4 regions of the Synechococcus sp. R5-12 genome follow, and region 1 is predicted to be linked to each of the others. Evidence: predicted binding sites of a transcription regulator. Region 1 holds the regulator's gene; each other region holds the start of a gene.

Region 1 (3,132 bases):
TGCCGATTTGGTTGGGCTTGATCAAAATGGCGTTGGCGGCGGCGCTGTCGATACCCTTTTGCAGGCGGGTCAGGTTGGTTACAAACAGGTCATCTCCCACCAGCTGTACCCGGGATCCCAGTTGAGCGGTCATGGCTTGCCAACCGGCCCAGTCTTCTTCCGCTAGCCCATCTTCAATGGAAAGGATGGGATAGTTGGCCAGCAGTTGCTGGTAGTAAGCCACCATATCAGCCGCGCTGTGGGCTTTGCCCTCAAAGTGATATTGCCCATCCTGCAGCAGCTCGTTGGCGGCCACATCCAAGGCCAAGGCGATATCTGCTCCCGGTTTGTAGCCTGCCTGTTCAATAGCCGTCATCAGCAGATCCAAAGCCGCCGCATTGGAGTCGAGATCAGGAGCAAACCCCCCTTCATCCCCCACACCGGTGGACAGCCCCTTCTGCTGCAGCACTTGTTTTAGTACCGCAAACACCTCAGCCCCGTAGCGCAGCGCCTCGCGAAAGCTGGCCGCTCCAATGGGCACAAGCATAAATTCTTGAATATCGACGTTGTTGTCGGCGTGGGCGCCGCCGTTGAGCACGTTCATCAGCGGCACCGGCAGCAGGTTGGCAAAGGGCCCCCCCAGGTATTTGTAAAGAGGCAAGCCCACTGCTTCCGCAGCCGCTTTGGCTGTCGCCAGAGAAACTGCCAAAATAGCGTTGGCCCCCAGGCGGGACTTGTTGGGGGTGCCGTCCAGGTCGATCAGCAACTGGTCAATACGGGCTTGGTTGAGGGCATCTTTTCCCTGCAGCTCCGACTGGATGGGGCCAAGGATGTTTTCCACCGCCCTCAGCACGCCCTTACCGCCGTAGCGTTTGGGATCCCCGTCCCGCAGCTCATGGGCCTCAAAGGTACCGGTCGAAGCGCCGCTGGGAACCTGCGCCAAGCCCGTCGCCCCATTGGCTAAACCCACCAGGGCCTCTAAGGTGGGGCGTCCTCGCGAGTCGAGGATCTCATGGGCGGTAATCCACTCGATGGCCGTTTCCACAGTTACACCTCAGCAATTGGCTAGACAGCTCTGGCCAAAGCCAGATCCCCCCATAGACTAGTAGGTTTTTGCCCGCGATCCGGTCAGCTTCCAGAAAACTTTAAGTCTGTCCTTTAGGTATAGAGATTCTTCAAGGCTGCAGCAGTAGATTGAACATAGGCCGGCCAGAGCTTCAACCAGCCGTCGAGCGGGGTTTGCCTGGGCAAGGTGCTGCTCAGGAAGTGTTCTCCTCTTCCTTCTAGGCAAAGCGATGGCTCAGCCGCATCGGGTCGTGTACGGTGATCTTCTTCTTGTGAATGGAGATGTACTTCTTCTTGCGCAGCTCTCCCAACAGGCGGGTGATGGTGACGCGGGTTGAGCCAATGGCCTCGGCAATGGCCTGGTGAGACAGCTTGAGATCGATGGTGACCCCATCTGGGCCAGGCACCCCGAAATCGCGACAGAGAATCAACAAAAAGCTGACCAGACGGGATCCCATGTCGCGATGAGCCAGCGTCTCGATCATCATCTCCGTTTGCAAGATACGAGACGACAGGCTTTTAACCAGCAACATGGCCAGTTCGGCGTTCTCCTGTAGGGATTTCTCCACCTGCTCGATCGGTAGAGAGAGCAACTCGGTAGGTGTAAAAGCCACCGAGTGATAAAAGCGGTCGGAGCGCTGTCCCGTGATAAAGGAGAGCACGCCGAAGATGCTGTTTTCCCGCAGGAGGGCAACGGTGATTTCCTCTCCCATTTCGTAGACCCGCGAGAGCTTAACGGCTCCCTTCACCAAAAAGTAAACCCGCTCCGCCGGATCCCCTGGAAAAAAAATGGTCTTCCCGCGCTCAAACGTTTCGATAACCGGAGGATGGTGAGGGCCTCCCAATTGCTTGAAGGCTGTGATCAGAGATTTTTCCGCTACGGCCACCGCCATACTCATCAACCTTTTAAGGTCAGTTTATACCTAAGATCAACCTACTAAGATCAATCTAGAAGCATTAGGCTAGGTTGCAGCCCATTGACTTCAGAATCTACGAGGATACCAAGATTTACCCTAAAGTAGAAGGTTCTGCCCAGGCATCTTTGTAGCACGTGCTACATTTTTGAGTCTCGTTTTTGCCCCAGAAAGGGATCCCCAACCGAAAGCAGGGGTTAGGATAAGAGCCATTGTCGCTGGGGGTTGCGTCGGCCCTTGGCGGTAGAGAGTGGAGTGGGTTGGAACATTCTATCTATCTATCTATCTATGGGGATCCCAGAGGTTATCGTTGCTGCACCTTCTCAACTGAGCCGCCAGCATTTCACAGTGCGGATGCCGGATCCGGCCAATCACCTGCTGGAGGTGGAACTGCAGATCCAAGAGGTGGATCCAGAGGTGCCTTTGCGGCTGCGACTGCCGGTGTGGACGCCGGGATCCTACTTGGTGCGGGAGTATGCCCGTCATGTGCAGGAGTTTCAGGCGGCAACTGAGCAAGGGATCCCTTTGGCCTGGCGGAAGGTGGATAAGAATACCTGGCAGATCGATCCGCCGGGCTGTTCTGCCGTGAAGGTGTGCTACCGGGTCTATGCCTATGAGCTGACGGTGCGCACGAACCATCTGGATTTGACCCACGCCTATTTCAACGGGGCAGCGCTCTTCCTCTACGTGCCCGGTCGCGAGCGGGAACCCCACACTTTGACGGTGATCCCCCCCAAGCCGGATTGGCACATCGCCACCAGTTTGCGGCCCTTGACCTCTCCTTCTGAGGATCCCACTTCCGGCCAGTCTTTTGTGGCGGAAGACTACGACGAGCTGGTGGATAGCCCGGTGGAGGTGGGTCCACATCGAGTGCAATCGTTTGAGGTGGAAGGGATCCCCCATTACTTTGTGGTTTGGGGGTCGGGCACTCTGGATGTGGAGCGGGCTGTCGCTGATGCTAAGGCGATTGTCAAAACCACAGCCGCGTTTTTCGGTGGGCTACCCTACGACCGCTACTGGTTCATTGTGCATTTGTCGCCGGGAGGATTTGGTGGCCTTGAGCACAAGTACAGCACCACCCTTCTTTACTCTGGGCTAGAGCTGCATCAGCCGGAGTCCTATCGGCGCTTTTTGTCTTTGCTGGCCCACGAGTTGTTTCATGCCTGGAATGTCA
Region 2 (3,132 bases), on a different contig from region 1:
GAATTAATCTGTGGTAATTCAGGAGGATTTTTGACTGCGGCGATCCAACACTTACTTAGAAATTAGGACAGATCTTTCTTGTGGCTTTTCTCGTTACTCTTTCTTTGCATTCTATAGCGATTTGTTCTTAAGACCGAAAACTCAACTTTGACAATTCTTCTTTGACAATTCTTCGATGCCTTTTGTCTTGTAGAGTCTTGTGAGTCAGCCGGTTCTTTGTTTTTGTTGAGGGGTACTTTGTCCGGCTGGCGCGATAAGAGGTTGCGCTCTTCTTCGTTGTCTCTTTGCCTCTGGGGATATAGACTAAAGCTTTGTCCCGCTGGTGAAACCAGTAGGATGACTTGAGGTGTGGGGATTTGGGCCCAACACGCCCCAGAGGATTATGGAACGAGCAACGCAACTGTGGCAGGGTTTTCTGCTGCGCGACTTTCCCATCAAGGCTTGGCAGCAGGGGAGCCTTTTGGGCCGCCTGTTGGGATCCCTGCAAAGTTGGGGGAAGAGCAGCATATTGGTTCAAACTTCCGACCGGATTGGCCTGGGGCTAGTGCTGCTCTACTGGATTTTCTCTGCACAAAGCTCCACCGGCATCCTGGGCCTGATTTTGCTGGCTATGGCTGCTCTGGTGGGCCTGTGCGCTTTGGTGGAAATGCCGATTGGGCTGCCGCTGCATCTGCCCCTGGGCCTTTTCTGGGGAATTGCCACCTTGGCAACGATTCTCTCTCCGGTTGCCTACGCAGCACGGGATGGCTGGCTGAAGTTGACTCTCTACCTGGCTGGTTATCTGTTGTTGCATCGTCTGCTGCGCAAACCCCAATTCCGAGATGGGATTGTGGGATCCCTGCTTTTGGTCAGCTTGGTGATGGGGATCCATGGCCTGCGGCAATACTTTTATGGGGCAGCAGAACTGGCCACCTGGGTGGATCCGGAGTCGGGTTTGGCGGGTCTGACGCGGGTGTACAGCTATCTGCGCAATCCAAATCTGTATGGGGGCTACTTGATCCCGGTCATTCCTCTGGGGCTGGCCGCCACTTGGATTTGGCCCAGTTGGGGGGCGAAACTCCTGGCCGGGTTTACGACGGCGGTGAACCTGATTTGCCTGTTGCTCACCTACAGTCGTGGCGCCTGGATTGGGGGGCTGGCCATGCTCACCCTGATGGCCGTGCTGTTGGCACAGTGGCATTCTGTCGATTTGCCAGCCCGCTGGCGGCGTTGGGCCTTGCCGGCCCTGTTGGGCGGAGGGGGGGCTGCTCTGTTGCTCGGGATCCTGACGGTACGCTCCCTGCGGCTGCGGGTGCAGAGCCTTTTTTGGGGGCGGTTGGATACCAGCAACAACTTTCGCCTCAATGTCTGGGCAGCGGTGCTGGAGATGATCCGCGACTTTCCCATCTTGGGGATCGGCCCCGGTAATGTTGCCTTTAACCGCGTCTATCCCCTCTACCAACGAGGCAACTTCAGCGCCCTTGGAGCCTATTCGGTGCCGCTGCAGCTCACCGTAGAGACTGGCTTCATCGGATCTTTAACTTTCGCCTGGTTCCTCTTGGTGCTCTGGGATCACGGCTGGAGATGCTGGAAAACTTTGCTCAACTTGCGGGATCCCCAGGGTCTGTGGGTGGCAGCAGGCTTGGCCGCTTGCACCGGCATGATGGCCCACGGCTTGGTGGATACCATCTGGTATCGTCCCCAGGTACAAATGCTGTGGTGGCTTGCGGTAGCGCTCATTACAGCCAGCTTGGCCTCTCTTAGCCCTCAGCCGCCCGTGGATGTTGGTGAGACCCCATCGGAGACTTCCTCCCGTTAAGGTAGCTTAAGCTTGGCCTTCCGGTCTTGACGGGAGCAAATCCAGAGTGGTAAGCATCTTCAGTAGGAGATAAAAATGTATCTGTTTTTACAATTTGCAGGTGTCAGTAGTGTTAGAAATTAGCGGAATTGTCCGGGGTGCAGGAGGCAAATGAAAAAAATCGAGGCCGTAATCCGGCCATTCAAGTTGGATGAGGTCAAAATTGCTTTGGTCAATGCCGGAATTGTCGGCATGACTGTAAGTGAAGTGCGGGGCTTTGGTCGCCAAAAGGGACAAACCGAGCGTTATCGGGGATCCGAGTACACGGTAGAGTTCCTACAAAAGCTGAAAGTGGAGATCGTGGTTGAAGATGACCTGGTGGATACGGTGGTGGAGAAGCTGATTGCAGCGGCTCGCACCGGCGAAATCGGGGATGGCAAGATTTTCATCAGCCCCGTCGAAAAAACCATCCGCATCCGAACTGGCGAGCTCAACCAAGATGCCCTATGAGAAGGAATCACGTTCAGGGTTTGGGTTGCCCGGCCTGAGCCTCGTGTGAGTTTGCTTCATGTCTCTTTTGCTGTATATCTGATGAGGTGTTCTTGCCCTACTTTTCGGGTAATGTGTTGCGAGAAGTACTGTCACTTTAGGTGAGTCGAAAAGCATGAGTACGACAATGATCCAAAAGCTCAAGAGCCAGGTGCCCCAGTGGCTTTGGCGACCGGCCAAGTGGAGTCTGACTGCCGCTCTAATGGCTGCGCTGGTTTTTCTATTCGGCCAGGGAACTGCCTTTGCTCAAGAGGCCGAGGAAGTTCAGAAACACGCTGACGTTGTTTGGACGATCGTGTCGGCGGCCTTGGTGTTCTTCATGCAGGCAGGGTTCGCCATGGTGGAGACGGGCTTTACCCGCGCCAAGAATGCCGCCAACATCATGATGAAGAACTTGATGGACTTCTGCATGGGCTGTTGCGCCTTCTGGTTCATCGGGTTTGGCCTCATGTTCGGCAAAAGTGCTGGCTTCTTCGGCACTGACTGGTTTGCTTTTGGCTGGCAGCAGGCTTACGAGGCAGATGGCTGGCCCTTTACTTTCTTTGTCTTCCAGATGGTGTTTGCCGCTACCGCCGCCACCATTGTTTCCGGAGCGATGGCAGAGCGCACCAAGTTCTTGGCCTACTTGATCTACTCCATCGTTATTTCTGGGCTAATCTACCCCATCTCTGGGGGTTGGGCCTGGAACGGGCTGTTCGGCGACTACAACGGCGGCACAGCCGGCTGGCTGGAAAATCTGGGCTACATCGACTACGCCGGGTCGGGGGTGGTGCATTTGGTAGGCGGCGCTGCGGCCTTGGCAGGCG
Region 3 (3,132 bases), on a different contig from region 1:
GCTTCCTCAGGTCGATGGACGGCACAGGACGCTTCAACGCTGGCACGAGGTGCTGTTGACCAAAAGTAGCTAAGTTGCCCAAGGGATCCACAATTGAGGGGTGCTATTTCCTCGGAAAAAAACGGGATCCCATCAGGGATCCCGCTGCAGAATCGGCCACACCGCTTAGGCGTCGAAGTAAAGGGCGAACTCGTAGGGGTGAGGCCGCAGATTGATGGGGTTGATCTCGTTGTCGATCTTGTACTCGATATAGGTCTGGATCAGATCTTCGGTGAAGACGCCTCCCTCCAGCAAGAAGGCATGATCCTTCTGCAAGCTTTCCAGAGCATCCAGCAGGGATCCGGGTGTGGAAGGGATCTTGGCCAGCTCTTCCGGCTCCAGATCGTAGATATCTTTGTCCAAGGGCTCGCCGGGATGGATCTTATTCTTGATCCCGTCCAGGCCAGCCATCAGCATGGCCGAAAAGGCGATGTAGGGGTTGCAGGTGGCATCCGGGCAGCGGAACTCCAGACGCTTGGCCTTGGGATTGTTGCCGGTCACCGGAATGCGAATGGCAGCCGAACGGTTGCCCTGGGAGTAAGCCAGGTTCACCGGCGCCTCGAAGCCGGGCACCAAGCGCTTGTAGGAGTTGGTGGTGGGGTTGGTGAAGGCCAGGATTGCCGGGGCATGCTTGAGCAGGCCACCGATGTAGTAGAGAGCTGTCTCGCTCAGGTTGGCATAGGTGCCTTCGCTGTAGAACAGGGGCTGGCCATCCTTCCAGAGGGACTGGTGGGTGTGCATGCCAGTGCCGTTGTCGTTAAATAGGGGCTTGGGCATGAAGGTGACGGTTTTGCCGTGCTTGCGGGCCACGTTCCGGATCACGTATTTGTAAACCATCATGTAGTCGGCAGCCGTGATCAGATCGGCAAAGCGATAGCCCAACTCCCCTTGCCCGCCGGTAGCCACCTCGTGGTGATGCTTCTCGATGGGCACCCCCAACTTGCCCATGGTCAGCAGCATCTCGGTGCGGATGTTTTGATGGGCATCGGTGGGCGGGGCCGGGAAATAGCCCTCTTTGTAGCGAGGCTTGTAGCCCAGGTTGCCACCTTTCTCCTCGCGGCCCGAGTTCCAGCGACCTTCGATGGAATCCACGAAGTAGTAGGCCGAGTTTTGGGTCTGGTCGAAGCGAACATCCTCAAAAATGAAAAACTCCGCTTCCGGCCCGAAGTAAGCCGTATCGGCAATGCCCGTCGATTGCAGATAGGCAACGGCACGGGCGGCAAGGCTGCGGGGACAGCGGCTATAGGGCTGGCCAGTGCGCGGCTCAACAATGCTGCAAGTTATGCTGAGGGTGGGCACCTCCAGAAAGGGATCGATCCAAGCCGTTTTGGGATCCGGCACCATGTACATGTCCGACTCGTTGATCGCTTTCCAGCCCCGGATACTGGATCCGTCAAAGGGAAGCCCCTCGGTGAAGGTTTCTTCCTTGATCATCGAGGTGTGGAAGGAAACATGCTGCCAGGTGCCAAAGATATCCACAAACTTGAGATCCACTATCTGGACGTTGTTGTCCTGGATCATCTGAAGCACTTCTTGGGGCGTGGATGCCATTACTCTCTCCTGATTGGGTTGCGGTTAAGACTGGGGGAACTGTGGCTGAAACAAATGGGATCCCAGCAGGTGATCCCCACGCTTCGACCCAGACAGGCCAAAAACGCTCACTCATCCTAGAAAGGCCAACACGGGTATTTTGTAGTTTCTGATACAAAATTCATTTGAGCTCCGCTTTCTGACCAAGACCAAATTGCTGGCCATCTCAGACACCTCTTTTCCTTCTGGCTTGGGTCAACCGGGATTGGGTGTTGGGGATCCAAAACTTGGGCAATGGCCGCCACTTGGCCAACCTCTGGGCAGAGATAACCCTATGGGATGGGCAAAAAAGGCCCCAATGGCCTGAGGCGAGCGAAAATGAGGCTAATAGGCCTCGGCCTCGACCGGTTCGCCAAGGGGTGTTAAGCTAAAGCGTAGTCGTTATGAGTTTGGCTTTTATTCCCATTGCAGAAGGAGAGACATCGGATGACAGAGCAAAGTCGGGTTGAGAATGTGGTGATTATCGGCTCCGGCCCTGCTGGGTTTACAGCAGCCATTTACGCTGGGCGTGCCAACCTGAAGCCGGTTGTGTTTGAGGGGTTCCAGGCGGGCGGGATCCCGGGCGGGCAACTGATGACCACCACCGAGGTGGAAAACTTTCCGGGCTTTCCCGAGGGCATCACCGGCCCCCAACTGATGAAGAACATGCGAGCCCAAGCGCAGCGGTGGGGGGCGGAACTCTACACTGAAGATGTCACCTTCGTCGATTTAAGCCAGCGGCCTTTTGTCGTCCGTTCTGACGAGCGGGAATTGCGCACCCACAGCCTGATCATCGCCACCGGGGCCACAGCCAAGCGCCTACACCTGCCCGGAGAGGAGACCTATTGGAACCGGGGCATGTCAGCTTGTGCTGTCTGCGATGGGGCTATGCCCATGTTCAGAGGGGTGGAATTGGTGGTGATCGGCGGCGGCGATACTGCCTGTGAGGAGGCCACCTACCTGACCAAGTTTGGATCCCACGTGCACATGCTGGTGCGCAGCGACAAAATGCGGGCCAGCAAGGCCATGCAGGATCGTGTTCTCAACAACCCCAAGATCACTGTGCACTGGAACACCGAGGCGGTGGAAGTGATGGGCGACGGCCTGCGCCTGACCGGGGTGAAAGTGCGGAACAACCAAACCGGCGAAATACGCGAGATGTCAGTGGGTGGCCTATTTTATGCCATTGGCCACAAGCCCAACACCGACTTGTTCAAAGGACAACTGGAACTGGATGAAGTCGGCTACATCGTCACCCGCCCGGGATCCGTGGCCACCAGTGTGGAGGGGGTGTTTGCCGCCGGCGACGTGCAGGATCACGAGTTTCGTCAGGCGATTACCGCTGCCGGCACTGGCTGTATGGCGGCCATGTTGGCAGAGCGCTGGCTCTCGGAACACGGCTTGGCCCAGGAGTATCACGTCCTTCCCCAAAGCCATCCTGAACCCAGCCCTGCTGCGACTTCTGCGGCAGAGTCTGCTGGGGATCCTGCTGTTGAGGAGGCCAGCTTTGAGGAGAATGGACAG
Region 4 (3,132 bases), on a different contig from region 1:
GCATAGGTTTGCGCCAGCACCCGCCCCCCCACCGCTGCAATGGCCGTGGAGAGCACCAACAGCAGCGCCAGCGTCCACCCCTTGAGACGCGGCCAATCCGCCCGCCTGGACAAAAGCCACCAGCCGCCGAAAAAGAGCACCGCGAAGGCCCCCAAGCGGAAAGCCAGCACCCAATTGACGCTGCGCACAAACTGCTGCAGGATCAGGCTCACGCCCCAGGTGGCCAAAAGGGTCTCCAAGGGTCGGCCATACAAAAAGCGGATCACCCCCCGCTCCAAGGCCAGCCCTACCAGAGCAGTGACGGCAAAGGCAGCTACCAAAGCTGGAAAGATGTACAGATCCCGCCAGGGATCCCCTAGGGGACGAAAGGCATTTTGCACGACGAAGGTGGTGTAGGCCCCCAACATCATCAGCTCCCCATGGGCCATGTTGATGACCCCCATGAGGCCGAAAACAATGGCCAAGCCCAAGGCGGCTATTAGCAAGACGGTGCCAATGCTAATGCCGTTGAACAAGCTGTCCAGGAGCAAGGTCATGGGCAGGGGATCCTCCTTCCAACTAAACTAGGGAGGCTAACCGAGCATCTAGGCGGGATCCCAGACCCTATCCAAACGGCAAGGGATCCCGCCCACAGCCACCAGCAGGGCTAGCTGACTTTGAAGCGACCGCCTTTAGCCGGATCCGACCAATCGCAGGCAAAGCCCTTGGTCTCTGCCACAAACTGGTTCCAGGGCTGTGGTTCCACGGCATCCGTAGAAAAGATGACATCAAACAAACCGTCAGAGCGCACCTGGCCGATCCGCACATACTTGGTCAGGTGGTGATTGGTGTTCATGGTTACCAAGCCTTCTGGGGCATCAAAGGTCTGGCCATAGGCTGCCTGCCGCACGGCGTCGATTTCCACTGTTCCCGCTTTTTCCACTGCCTGCTTCCAGATGTAAACCATGATGTAGGCGGCTTCCATCGGGTCGTTGGTGACGCGGTTTTGGCCGTATTCTGCCTTGAAAGCTTCCACAAACTTCTTGTTGGCAGGCGTATCCACCGTCATAAAGTAGTTCCAGGCGGCGAAGTGCCCTTCCAAGAATTCGGGGCCGATGGCCTGTACCTCTTCTTCGGCAATGCTGACGGACATGGAAGGATAGCGATCTGGCCCCAGCCCTGCCCCTTCCAGTTGTTTGAAAAAGGCCACGTTGCTGTCGCCGTTCAAGCTGTTGTAGATCACACCGCCATTGGGAAGAGCGGCCCGGATCTTGCTGATGATGGGGGTAACTTCTGTGCTGCCCAAAGGCAGATAGTCTTCACCCACCACTTTGCCCCCCAGGGCTTCCAACTGGGCCTTGATGATGGTGTTGGCCGTGCGGGGGAACACGTAGTCGGATCCCACCAGGAAGAACTCTTTACCTTTATTGTTGAGCAGCCATTCCACGGAAGGCTCGATCTGCTGGTTGGGGGCAGCGCCGGTGTAGAAGATGTTTTTGGAGCACTCTTGTCCTTCGTACTGCACGGGATACCAGAGCAGGTGCTGCTTGGATTCAAACACCGGCAACACGGCTTTGCGACTGGCCGAAGTCCAGCAGCCGAATACCGTTGCCACCTTGTCCACATCGATCAATTTGGTGGCTTTCTCGGCAAAGGTTGGCCAATCGGAAGCCCCATCCTCGATAATCGGCTCGATCTGCTTGCCCAAAACCCCACCGGCGGCATTGATCTCTTTGATAGCCAGCTTTTCGGCATCCACCACGCTGGTTTCTGAAATGGCCATGGTGCCGCTGAGGGAGTGCAAAATGCCAACGCGAATGGTCTCTCCCTGGGCGTAGGCGGGCACAGACCGCTTCACCCAGATCTGCGGCCCCAGGGCCGCCCCGGCTCCGGCCAGAGCGCCCATTTTCAGCACTTGACGACGATTAAAAGATTGAGCCATCGGTGATCTCCGAAACGAAGTGAGTGCAAAGGGTATTAAGAAGTCCAGTTGTTGCAGCAGCCCGGCCAACGGGGGGAAGCACCTAGCTCATCACCTCGCCCATGTGTTGAACCTGCCCAACTGCGCTCAGCTGAGGCTTTCACCGAATGCCTTCCCAACGTCAACAGGGGAAAGGCTAATCCTGCAGTCGAGAAAGCGTCGTGCGTCCCTGTTGCCTTAACGTGTTCCATCAAACCCATTCAGCCCGGAGAGAATTGTATCGCGGGATACCTTTTCCCAGAATCCGAGCCTGTTCTCGGCTCCCTTTCCCCACAGGCTGTAGGCAAAGGCAGGGATCCCTTGCTGCCGGCATAATAGGGGTTCTGGGGTCGAGAATTAGTTGAGAGTTAACAGCTTATGGTGCAACAGGCTGGCTATGGATCTTGGCGATCCCCGATTACCGCTGACCTGGTGGTGACGGGATCCCTGCGCTTGGGACAGATGGTTTGGGATCAGGGGGATCTCTACTGGACGGAGGGCCGCCCGCAAGAAAAAGGGCGCAATGTGTTGATGCGGCGCTCTGCCGACGGGATCCTGGTGGAGCTGACACCGGCACCTTTCAATGTGCGGACACGGGTGCATGAGTATGGGGGTGGAGCTTATTGGGTGTCGGCAGGGGTAGTGTATTTTTGCAACTTCGCTGACCAACGGCTCTACCGCCTGCTGCCGGGTTCAGATCCCCAGCCCCTGACAGAAGCAGGCCCCTATCGCTACGCCGACGGGGTGGTGGATCGGGCGCGTGGACGCATCCTCTGTGTGCGGGAGGATCACAGCCGCCAGGGAGAGCCGGAAAACAGCCTTGTCTTGATTGACTTAGCAAGTGGATCCCAGCAGATTTTGGCTTCTGGGCACGACTTCTACGCCAGCCCGCGCCTCAGTCCAGACGGCCAGACCTTGGTATGGCTGACCTGGGATCACCCCCAAATGCCCTGGGACGGCACAGAGCTGTGGCGGTCTGAGGTGAACCCTGACGGCAGCTTGGGAGAACCTCAAAAGCTGGCCGGTGGCCCTGCCGAGTCGATCTTCCAGCCCCAGTGGTCACCGCAAGGGGATCTCTACTTTGTTTCCGATTGCAGCGGCTGGTGGAACCTCTATCGCTGGGATCCCCAGGGCCCCATTCCCCTCTGCCCTATGGAAGCGGAGTTTGGAGAGCCGCAGTGGGTGTTTGGCCT

Evidence for each region. Region 1 encodes NtcA, which controls nitrogen genes in cyanobacteria. Its sites were predicted from a motif close to GTANCNNNNGNTAC; they were not measured.
Region 2: a site for NtcA is predicted at 1,876-1,889, ahead of NW843_RS03945 (P-II family nitrogen regulator). Genes of this name have one in related genera too.
Region 3: a site for NtcA is predicted at 1,732-1,745, ahead of glnA (type I glutamate--ammonia ligase). Genes of this name have one in related genera too.
Region 4: a site for NtcA is predicted at 2,178-2,191, ahead of urtA (urea ABC transporter substrate-binding protein). Genes of this name have one in related genera too.

What each region holds. Positions count from the first base shown of each region.
Region 1 is NZ_JANSIM010000026.1:4,583-7,714, reverse strand. Features, by position in the region: gene eno (phosphopyruvate hydratase) at 1-1,024, opposite strand, end outside; gene ntcA (global nitrogen regulator NtcA) at 1,263-1,937, opposite strand; gene NW843_RS02000 (M61 family metallopeptidase) at 2,196-3,132, shown strand, end outside.
Region 2 is NZ_JANSIM010000058.1:5,713-8,844, forward strand. Features, by position in the region: gene NW843_RS03940 (IctB family putative bicarbonate transporter) at 383-1,798, shown strand; gene NW843_RS03945 (P-II family nitrogen regulator) at 1,949-2,287, shown strand; gene NW843_RS03950 (ammonium transporter) at 2,442-3,132, shown strand, end outside.
Region 3 is NZ_JANSIM010000156.1:381-3,512, reverse strand. Features, by position in the region: gene glnA (type I glutamate--ammonia ligase) at 166-1,590, opposite strand; gene trxB (thioredoxin-disulfide reductase) at 2,056-3,132, shown strand, end outside.
Region 4 is NZ_JANSIM010000009.1:1,277-4,408, reverse strand. Features, by position in the region: gene urtB (urea ABC transporter permease subunit UrtB) at 1-536, opposite strand, end outside; gene urtA (urea ABC transporter substrate-binding protein) at 647-1,921, opposite strand; gene NW843_RS00660 (S9 family peptidase) at 2,318-3,132, shown strand, end outside.